Regions from separate parts of the Arthrobacter sp. Marseille-P9274 genome, predicted to be linked through region 1. Evidence: riboswitches for the same ligand, from Rfam matches in the RefSeq annotation. Region 1 holds a riboswitch; each other region holds the start of a gene.
The links. A riboswitch is a leader RNA that binds a small molecule or an ion and turns the genes downstream of it on or off. The one in region 1 is predicted to bind S-adenosylmethionine.
Positions count from the first base shown of each region.

Region 2: it holds a riboswitch for S-adenosylmethionine, as region 1 does, so the genes downstream of both, OC550_RS19845 (LLM class flavin-dependent oxidoreductase) here and OC550_RS17930 (substrate-binding domain-containing protein) in region 1, are expected to answer to the same signal.
Region 3: it holds a riboswitch for S-adenosylmethionine, as region 1 does, so the genes downstream of both, OC550_RS04315 (bifunctional o-acetylhomoserine/o-acetylserine sulfhydrylase) here and OC550_RS17930 (substrate-binding domain-containing protein) in region 1, are expected to answer to the same signal.

Region 1 is NZ_CAMPOV010000003.1:118,622-121,890, forward strand. Features, by position in the region: gene OC550_RS17925 (sugar ABC transporter ATP-binding protein) at 1-142, opposite strand, end outside; gene OC550_RS17930 (substrate-binding domain-containing protein) at 126-1,220, opposite strand; SAM riboswitch class I at 1,312-1,408, opposite strand; gene mgrA (L-glyceraldehyde 3-phosphate reductase) at 1,668-2,738, shown strand; gene OC550_RS17940 (SDR family oxidoreductase) at 2,820-3,269, shown strand, end outside.
Region 2 is NZ_CAMPOV010000003.1:556,957-560,225, reverse strand. Features, by position in the region: gene OC550_RS19850 (NtaA/DmoA family FMN-dependent monooxygenase) at 1-1,003, shown strand, start outside; SAM riboswitch class I at 1,092-1,182, shown strand; gene OC550_RS19845 (LLM class flavin-dependent oxidoreductase) at 1,265-2,671, shown strand; gene OC550_RS19840 (alpha-hydroxy acid oxidase) at 2,764-3,269, opposite strand, start outside.
Region 3 is NZ_CAMPOV010000001.1:957,300-960,568, reverse strand. Features, by position in the region: gene OC550_RS04320 (homoserine O-acetyltransferase) at 1-413, opposite strand, end outside; gene OC550_RS04315 (bifunctional o-acetylhomoserine/o-acetylserine sulfhydrylase) at 447-1,766, opposite strand; SAM riboswitch class IV at 1,835-1,949, opposite strand; gene OC550_RS04310 (VOC family protein) at 2,060-2,701, shown strand; gene OC550_RS04305 (hypothetical protein) at 2,891-3,269, shown strand, end outside.

The DNA of each region.
Region 1 (3,269 bases):
TCCCGGCGCCGTTCTCGCCGACCAGCCCCAGGATTTCGCCGGACGCCAGGGAGAGATCGACGTCGGCAAGCACCCGTGCGGCGCCGAAGGACTTGTTGATCGCCCGCATCGCGAGCAGCTCGCTGCTAGATTCCGAGTTCACTGCGCACCTGATTCACGTTCGACTTGTCGACAAACACCGGAGGCAGGTAGCTGGTGTTGGGCACATCGTCCTGCCGGTCGCCCAGGAACAGGGCGACGTTCTCGGCCGACTTCGCGGCCATCGCCTTGGTCTGCTGCGCCACCGTGAACTGATAGGCACTGCCGGGATCGGCGATCAGGTCCAGCGCACCGGGTTCGGCGTCGACGCCGTACAGCTTGATGTCGTCGCGCCCGGCCGAGTCGATCGCCTGCGCGGCCCCGATCAGCGGGATGTCCCAGCAGCTCCAGACCGCATCCACTTCGCCTTCGGGCAGGCGCCGCAGCTGGTCCTGGATCTGCTTCTTCGCGTCCTCGATGGTGCCCTCGTACTTGTCCTGCAGCTCGGGCTCGAGGATCTCGATGCCCGGGTAGTCCTCGAGCACCACCTTCAGTTCGCTGTACCGGATGCGGCACGGGGCCACACCCGGGAAGCCGTTGAACGCCAGGATCTTGCCCTTGCCGCCGATGTCCTCCGCCAGCGTCCGGGCGAGGGTGGAGCCGATGACCCAGTTGTCGCTGGTGACGTTGTTCTTGCTGTACTCCGACTGGAAGTCGATGGTGAACAGCGGGATGCCCGCGTCGTCGACCTTCTTCAGCGCCGGTGAGAGCGTCTGGGAGTCACCGAGGATCACAACGATCGCGTCCGGGCTCTGCGTGACGAGATTTTCGACGTCGGTGACGTGCTTGTCATCCTTGGCCTCCGCCTGGGTGGCAATCACCTTGCCGCCCCGCTGCTCGATGCTCGCCTGCAGTTCCTCGTAGACCACGCGGCTGAAGTCGTGGACGATGTCCTTCGCGGCGATGCCGATGGTCTTTCCCTCGAGCGAGGGTGCGTCGGCGACGGAATTCTCCTCCGCGGCGGGGACATTGGCAGCGCCTGCCCCTGCCTGCGGATTGGCTCCGCCGGACTGCGGCACCGGCTCCTTGAGGGAGCAGCCGGTGACGAGCAGCGAGGCCGCGGCGATCAGGCCGATGACCCGGAAAATCGGGCGGTGCGGCCTGGTGGCACGGCGGTTGGCTGTGGCTTTGGTCTTATGCATGGTTCGTGTCCTTCGAATGTCCAGGTGATGGAGGAATCGCGAACCAGCCCGCGCTGCACAGCTGCGCATCAGTGCGGGCGAAATCGTTAGATCTCCATCGGTCCTGGCCGAAGCACTATCCATGGCGGGAATCCATGAACTTGCTGCGGCGTCGACGAGCCAGGTCTCTCGGCCGCTCTAGATGGTGTGGATCCATTGAACAATGTGAAGGCGTCCGGCGCCGCCCGGGCGTCACATGGCGGGGCTCCCGGCTCAACGGAAAGTCACGTGCTGCCATACTTCGTCACGCCGCGACTCAATCGCTGACAAGTACTGCCCCGCTGCGCTACCGTCGCTGGCTTTCACGGTGCTGTTCCGGCCACGCCCGCAGGGCCCTAGGATTTTTCATGAAGCAGCCCCGCCTCGTCTGGCGCGGCCGCCGCCTTCCCAAGCCAACAGGAGGTTTCCTTGTCCCCGCAGAACGAAGTCCGCTTCAGCCCCGTCCCCGAAACGCACCGGCCGTACGTCGCCGCCGCCGACCGCTACGAGCACTTCGGCTACCGCAGGGTCGGCAACAGCGGCCTCCTGCTGCCGCCCATCAGCCTCGGCCTGTGGTGGAATTTCGGCGACAACCGCACCTTCGACTCCCAGCGCGAAATCCTCCGCCACGCCTTCGACAGCGGCATCACGCACTTCGACCTGGCCAACAACTACGGCCCGCCCTACGGCTCCGCCGAGGAGAACTTCGGCCGGATGCTCCGCAAGGACTTCAGGCCGTACCGCAACGAGCTCGTCATCTCCTCCAAGGCCGGCTGGGACATGTGGCCCGGACCCCACGGCCAGCTCGGCTCCCGCAAGTACATCCTCGCCTCGGCCGACGAGTCGCTGGAGCGGATGGGCCTGGACTACGTCGACATCTTCTACTCCCACCGCGCCGACGCCGACACTCCGCTCGAAGAGACCATCGGCGCCCTCGACTCCCTGGTCCGGCAGGGCAAGGCGCTCTACGTCGGCATCTCCTCCTACTCGCCCGAGCGCACCGCCGCGGCCGCGGACATCGCCCGCAATCTTGGGACCCCTCTGCTGATCCACCAGCCGGCGTACTCGCTCTTCAACCGCTGGGTGGAAAACGGGCTGCTGGAAACGCTCGAACAGAACGGCATGGGCTCCATCGCCTTCACCCCGCTCGCCCAAGGCCTGCTGACCAACAAGTACATCGGCGACGCCGGCGCCGAGCCGAGCGGCGGACGCGGCTCGCTGCAGGGCCACATCACCGAAGAGAACATCGCCAAGGCCCGCGCCCTCAACGAGATCGCCGGCGAGCGCGGCCAGACCCTCGCCCAACTCGCCATCGCCTGGCTGCTGCGCGACGGCGGCGTCACCTCCGTCCTGCTTGGCGCCTCCTCCACAACCCAACTGGACGAGAACCTCGGTGCCCTCGCCAACACCTCCTTCTCGGATGACGAGCTGCGCCGCATCGACGACATCACCGCGGGAGGCACCAACGTGGACATCTGGGAGGTCTCCGCCTCCATCTAACGCAGAAAAAGTACGACGGCGGGACGCACCTTTCCGGGGCGGCTTCGACCGGTGCGTCCCGCCCTGCATTACAGTCGGGCCATGGCTAACGAGCATCATCGTCCTGCAGGCAACACCCCCGCCGCGCCCGGAACGGCGCTGATCACCGGCGCCACCGCGGGCCTCGGCGCCGAGTTCGCGCGCCAGCTGGCCGAGCGCGGCCTCGCCCTGGTCCTGGTGGCCCGCGATGGGGAGCGCCTCGCCGCGGCGGCGGCCTCGCTGCAGCAACGCTACGGGGTGCCGGTGGAGACCATCGCCGCCGACCTGATCACGGATGACGGCATCGACCGCGTCGCCGCGCGCCTCGCCGCCACGGACCGGCCCGTGACCGTGCTGGTCAACAACGCGGGGTACGGACTGCTCGGAAACTTCGCCGACAACGACCTCGAGGACGAGCTCAAGCACCTGCGCATCCACACGGAAGCCCCGCTGCGCCTGTGCCACGCCGCCCTGCGGTCCATGGCCGCCACGGGCGGCGGACGCATCATCAAC
Region 2 (3,269 bases), 440 kb from region 1:
GCTGGAGAATTCGCACCGCAATTTCGGCGCGGATGGGCTGACTGCCCACGATGACCGCTACGACTGGGCCGACGAATACGTCGAAGCAGCCTACAAGCTCTGGGAAGGCTCCTGGGCGGATGACGCGGTGCTCGCCGACAAAGAGCGCGGCATCTACGCAGACCCCGCCAAGGTCAGCAAGATCCACCACCGAGGTGCCCGCTACTCGATCGAAGGGCCGCATCTGGCCACGCCCAGTCCTCAGCGGACCCCGTTCCTGTTCCAGGCCGGCAGCTCTGCGCGCGGCAGGAGCTTTGCCGCGGCCCACGCAGAGGCCACGTTCTTGTTCGCCCCGCACACCGAGTACGTGCGCAAACAGGCCGCCTCCATCCGTGCCCTCGAAGCGGAGTCCGGCCGGGCGCCGGGGGACGTGAAGATCTTCGCCGGACTGTCTTTCGTCGTCGGCAGCACCGAGGCCGAGGTGAAGCGCAAGGAAGCCGAGTACGACGAGTACCTGGACCTGCACGCGATCATCGCCCACATCGGCGGTGGAATCGGGGTGGACCTCGGCGGCCTACCGCTGGACACGCCGCTCGGAGAGCTCTCCACGGAAGGTGCCCGCGGGGTGCTTGAGGCCGCGATTGCATCGGTGCCGGGCGGCAAGCCGACCGTCGGTGACCTGGCCCGTTACCGCGCTAAGGCGCAGCAGATCGCCGGCACACCGGAGCAGATTGTGGACGAGTTGGAACGCTGGCAGGACGCGGGCATCGACGGCGTCAACGTCATGAACCAGATCCTGCCCGGTTCCTACGCGGACTTCATTGATGGCGTGCTGCCCGAGCTGCGCAAGCGTGGGCTGGCGCAGGCCGAGTACCGTCCGGGAACGCTGCGGGAGAAGGTTTTCGGCCGCGGACCCCGCCTGGAATCCACACATCCGGCAGCCCGTTTCCGCGGGGCATTCGAAGCTCACTCGGCTGCTGCCACGGAACGGGTTCCCGCGCACGACGGCAGTCAATCACCGTAACCGTAAGGCCACCATGCGCGGTCGGGCGGGTTACCCGGTGTGACAGGCCGGTTGGCTAAGCGGGGCAGTCTGGGTTGGAATAGACCAGTAACCATCCAGAGCGGCCGAGAGACCCGGCTTGTTGACGCCGCAGCAACCCCCTCGCTAGAGGAAGGTGCTACCGCCGGGACCGATGGAGAAGCCTGATCTCTCGTTGGTCCAGCGGGCCGCTGACGCCCGCTCGGACCAACGCGGGCTCTTCTCTTCGGGAAGGAGCCTGAAATGACATTGCACAGCCCGCAGCGCCACATCCGCTTCAACGCCTTCGACATGAACTGCGTCGGCCACCAGTCGCCCGGCCTGTGGCGGCACCCGGAGGACAAGTCCGCCGACTACAACACCATCGGCTATTGGACCCACCTGGCCAAGGTGCTGGAGAAGGGCCTCTTCGACGGCCTCTTCATCGCCGATGTCCTGGGCACCTACGACGTGTTCGGCGGCTCCAACGAGACCACGCTGCGCGCGGGCACGCAGGTCCCGGTCAACGACCCGTTCCTGCTGGTCTCGGCGATGGCCGCGGTCACGGAGAACCTGGGCTTCGGCGTCACCGCGGGCACGGCCTACGAGCACCCCTACCCGTTCTCCCGCCGCCTGGCCACGCTGGACCACCTGACCAACGGCCGCGTCGGCTGGAACGTCGTCACCGGCTACCTGCCCTCCGCCGCGCGGAACATGGGCCAGGAAGACCAGATGGAGCATGACGAGCGGTACAACCACGCGGACGAGTACCTCGAGGTCATCTACAAGCTGCTGGAAGGATCCTGGGAGGACGACGCCGTCGTCAAGGACCGGGAACGCGGCATCTTCACGGACCCGTCCAAGGTCCACGAGATCGGCCACGAGGGCAAGTACTTCAAGGTGCCCGGCATCGCCATCACGGAGCCGAGCCCGCAGCGCACCCCGGTGATCTTCCAGGCCGGCGCCTCCAAGCGCGGCACCCAGTTCGCCGCCGAGAACGCCGAGGCCGTCTTCGTGACCTGCCCGACTAAGGAAATGCTCGCCGCGTCCGTCAAGAAGATCCGCGACGCCGCCGAGGCCGCCGGCCGCGGCCGCTACGACGTCCGCATCTACGCGATGCAGACCATCGTCACCGGCCCGGACAACGAGACTGCGCAGGCCAAGTTCGAGGAGTACAAGTCCTACGCGGACATCAACGGCGCGCTGGCCCTGATCTCCGGCTGGATGGGCGTGGACCTGTCCACCTATTCGCCGGACGACGTGATCGGCGCGAACGTCAAGTCCAACGCCATCCAGTCCTCCGTGGAGACCTTCCAGAAGGCCTCGGGGGACACCGGCAAGCCGTGGACCATCCGCCAGCTGGCCGAGTGGGTCGGCGTCGGCGGCTTCGGGCCGATCACGGTCGGATCCGGCGCGCAGGTCGCCCAGGACCTGGTCTCCTGGGTCGACGAGACCGACGTCGACGGCTTCAACCTGGCCTACGCCATCACGCCGGGCACCTTCGAGGACATCGTCGAATACGTGGTCCCCGAACTGCAGAAGCTCGGTGCCTATCCCACGGAGTACGCTCCGGGCACGCTGCGCAACAAGCTCTTCGGCCAGGGCGACCGTCTGCCGGAGCAGCACCGGGGCAGCCGCTACCGCATCGGCAGCTCCGTGGCCGCGGTCTAGCGGGGCGCTTCCGGACCGGAATGTAAGGACAACGACGGCGATGCACCACCTTCGCGAAGGTGGTGCATCGCCGTCGGGCTTTACTGTGCGCCTTAGCTGAGGCCGGCTCCCGCCGGTGACCTGCGCAGGCGCAGCATGTCCGGCGTCAGGTCCTTGATGGTGGCGGCGCCCATGAGCAGCATGGTGGTGCGGACCTCGTCGGCGAGGAGCTGGAGCACGCGCTCGACGCCCTCCTGCCCGCCGGCCATCAGTCCATACAGATAGGCGCGGCCGACCAGGACGAAGTCGGCGCCCGCGCAGAGGGCAGCTACCACGTCGGTGCCGCTCATGATGCCGCTGTCGAGGATGATGTCTACGTCGCCGCCGGCTTCCTCGCGGACCTCGGGCAGGGCTTCGAAGGACACCGGGGCCCGGTCCAGCTGGCGGCCGCCGTGGTTCGAGACGATCAGTCCGTCGGCGCCGGCCGCCAGCGACTTCCGGGCATCTTCGCGGGTCAGGACGCCCTTGACCAGCAGCTGGCCGGGCCAGATGGAGCGGATCCACTCGAGATCCTCGAAGGAGAGCGTCGGGTCGAACATCGAATTGATCAGCGTCGGCA
Region 3 (3,269 bases), on a different contig from region 1:
CGGGCTTCGGCGTGGACCGAATCACGGACGGTGACCATCGGGAAGCGGGAGCCCCAGGGACGTCCGTCCGGTCCCGGCGATGCCGGGCCAGTGGATCCGTAGCAGCCGCCAACCATGTTGGCAGCCACCACGAAGTACCTGTCGGTATCGATGGTTGCCCCGGGGCCCACCAGCGCATCCCACCAGCCCGGCTCGTCGGAGACTCCACGGGCAACATGCGTGCTGCCGGTCAGGGCATGCTGGATGAGCACGGCATTGGAGGCATCCTCGTTCAGGGTGCCCCAGGTCTCGTAACCGAGGACGACCTCCGGCAGATAGCCGCCGGTCTCGAATTCCAGGGCTCCGATGGATGCGTGGCGCAAGATGCCGTCCGCTGCCGTGTTCAGCAATTCCTGTGGTTGCAGTGTTGTCAAAGTGATGCCCGTGATTCCTTCATCTCTAAGCGCCTAGGCTGCGCCCTTGGCCGCGCGGAAACCGGCTTCCAGGTCCGCGATGATGTCGTCGATGTGTTCAATGCCGACGGCGAGCCGGACGAGGCCCGGGGTGACGCCGGCGGCGGCCTGGGCCTCCGGCGACAGCTGCGCGTGCGTGGTCGACGCCGGGTGGATCACCAGCGAGCGTACGTCACCGACGTTAGCCACGTGCGAATGGAGTTCCAGTCCGTCGACGAAGCGCTTGCCGGCTTCGAGTCCGCCGGAGATCTCGAAGGCGATGATGGCCCCGGTTCCCTTCGGGCCGTACTTGCGGCCGCGGTCGTACCACGGGCTGGAAGGCAACCCCGCGTACGCAACGGACTCGACGGCGTCGTTCTTTTCCAACCACTGCGCCACCTGCTGCGCGTTGGAAACGTGCCGCTCCACGCGCAGGCTCAAGGTCTCCAGGCCCTGGGCGATGAGGAAGGCATTGAACGGTGCCACCGAGGAGCCCAGGTCGCGCAGCAGCTGGACGCGTGCCTTGAGGATGTAGGCGAGGTTCGCGCCGAGCGCGCCGCCGACGCCGAGGTCGCGGGCGAAGACCAGGCCGTTGTAGCTCTCGTCCGGGGTGTTGAAGCCCGGGAACCTCTCCGGGTCCTTGGCGAAGTCGAAGTTGCCCGAGTCCACGACGACGCCGGCGATGGCGCTGCCGTGGCCGCCCAGGTACTTGGTGGCGGAGTGCACGACGATGTCCGCGCCCCATTCGATCGGACGGATCAGGTACGGGGTGGACAGGGTGTTGTCGACGATCAGCGGCACGCCGGCCTCATGGGCGGCGGCGCTGACGCCCTCGATGTCCAGGACATCCTGGCGCGGGTTCGAGACGACTTCGCCGAAGAATGCCTTGGTGTTCGGCTGCACGGCCGCGCGCCACTGGTCCAGGTTGTCCGGGTCCGCCACGAAGGTCACCTGAATGCCGAACTTCCGCAGCGTGTTCTGGAACAGGTTGTAGGTGCCGCCGTAGAGGCTCGGGCTGGCAACGATGTGGTCTCCGGCCTCCGCCAAGTTCAGGATGGAGAACGTGGACGCGGCCTGGCCCGAGGACAACAGGAGCGCGCCGACGCCGCCTTCGAGGCTGGCGATGCGGGTTTCGACGGCTTCCTGCGTGGGGTTCCCGATGCGGGTGTAGATGGGCGCCAGCTCCTGCAGCGCAAAGCGGTCGGCCGCGCTGTCGGTGCTGGGGAAGACGAACGATGTGGTCTGGTAGATCGGCAGCGCCCGGGCTCCGGTTGCCGCATCCGGCTCCTGGCCGGCGTGGATCTGACGGGTTTCGAATGACCAGTTGTTGGACATAACTGCAACTCCCTCGCTGATATGAAGGGGTCAGCACTGCGGCCGCCGGTGGCGTGGCTGCAGGTTGCGACCCGCGCTTGCTTCGCGCCTGGTGGCGGAAACCAGGTCTTCACCCGGGGCACCCCACCGCGGTTGGAGGGTTGCCGGCCAGCAAGCCGGGGCTCGATGCTGGCACTCATGACCTGTATCAAGGTTCGGCGAAGGCCTGCGGATCGGCAAGTATGTGACGGCGTGTGAATGTAGCTTAGGCCACCCTAAGTCGAGAGGCACATCACAAAATGCCAAGATGAGTTATGCGTTTCGACCACGTTTCCTATGCATGTGAACCCGATGGCCTGGCTGCCACCACCGAGCGTATTGCCTCGGCCCTAGGCATCGAGGCAGTCAAGGGCGGGGTGCATCCCCGCTTCGGCACCCGGAACACGATCTTCCCCCTTGCCGACCACCACTATCTCGAGGTCGTCGAGGTGCTGGCCCACCCGGCGTCGGACAAGGCACCCTTCGGCCAGGCGGTGCGCGCCCGGTCCGAGGCCGGCGGCGGCTGGATGGGCTGGTGCGTTGAGGTCGACGACCTCGCGCCGTTCGAGGAAAGGCTGGGCCGGCATGCCGTCCCGGGCAATCGCAAGTTCCCCGACGGCCGGGAGCTGACCTGGCAGCAGATCGGCATCAAGGGCCTGATCGCGGACCCGCAGGTGCCGTACATGCTGCGCTGGGACGAGGGCACGGAAGACCTGCATCCGTCCAAGGCCTACGATGCGACCGCCAAGCTGATCGGCCTGACCATCGCCGGCTCCTCGGCGCGGGTGGCGGACTGGCTGGGCACGCCGGTGGACGCGCTCCTGGACGACATCAAGGTCGCCTGGACGGCACCGAACGGCACGCCGGGCATCATGTCCGTGCGCTTCGAGACCCCGAACGGCATCGTCGAGCTCTAGTTCCCGGCGCCCGCGCCCCTTTTCTGCCTGAGGCTCCGTTTTGGTTGCCTGCTCCGCTTCGAACTGGAGCGGAGCAACCAAAACGGAGCCTCTTGCATTCTGCCTACACAGGATCGCCGGGGCTCTCGGGATCCACAGACCCGGACATGACCATGCACCTACCGCTCTGTCTGGCGGCAGGCTGTGGGCATGCGACTCATCTATTCCCGAGACGTCGAAATAGCAGGCCAGGACCGGCATGCGCTGGCGGTCAAGGCCAGAATCGGAAAGCTCATTAGGCTCCGCCGCGGCGTGTATGCAGAGGCGGCGCCGTTCGAAGAACTGCCGTGGTGGGAGCAACAGCGGGTCCGCATCGACGCTGTTGTCGGGACCGGGAGGAGGGACCGGGCACTGATCCGGCAATCCGCCGCCGCTTTATGGGGCATTCCGGTAATCCGCCGATCGCCCCTGGTGTACGTCCTGGCACGCGATGGTACGCATGGACGCACACGCTCGGGAGTGGCCGTCCAGCAGTGCGTGCTTCTTGAGCCGCTGACCACATATGGCGGCTATATAGTGACATCCCGAG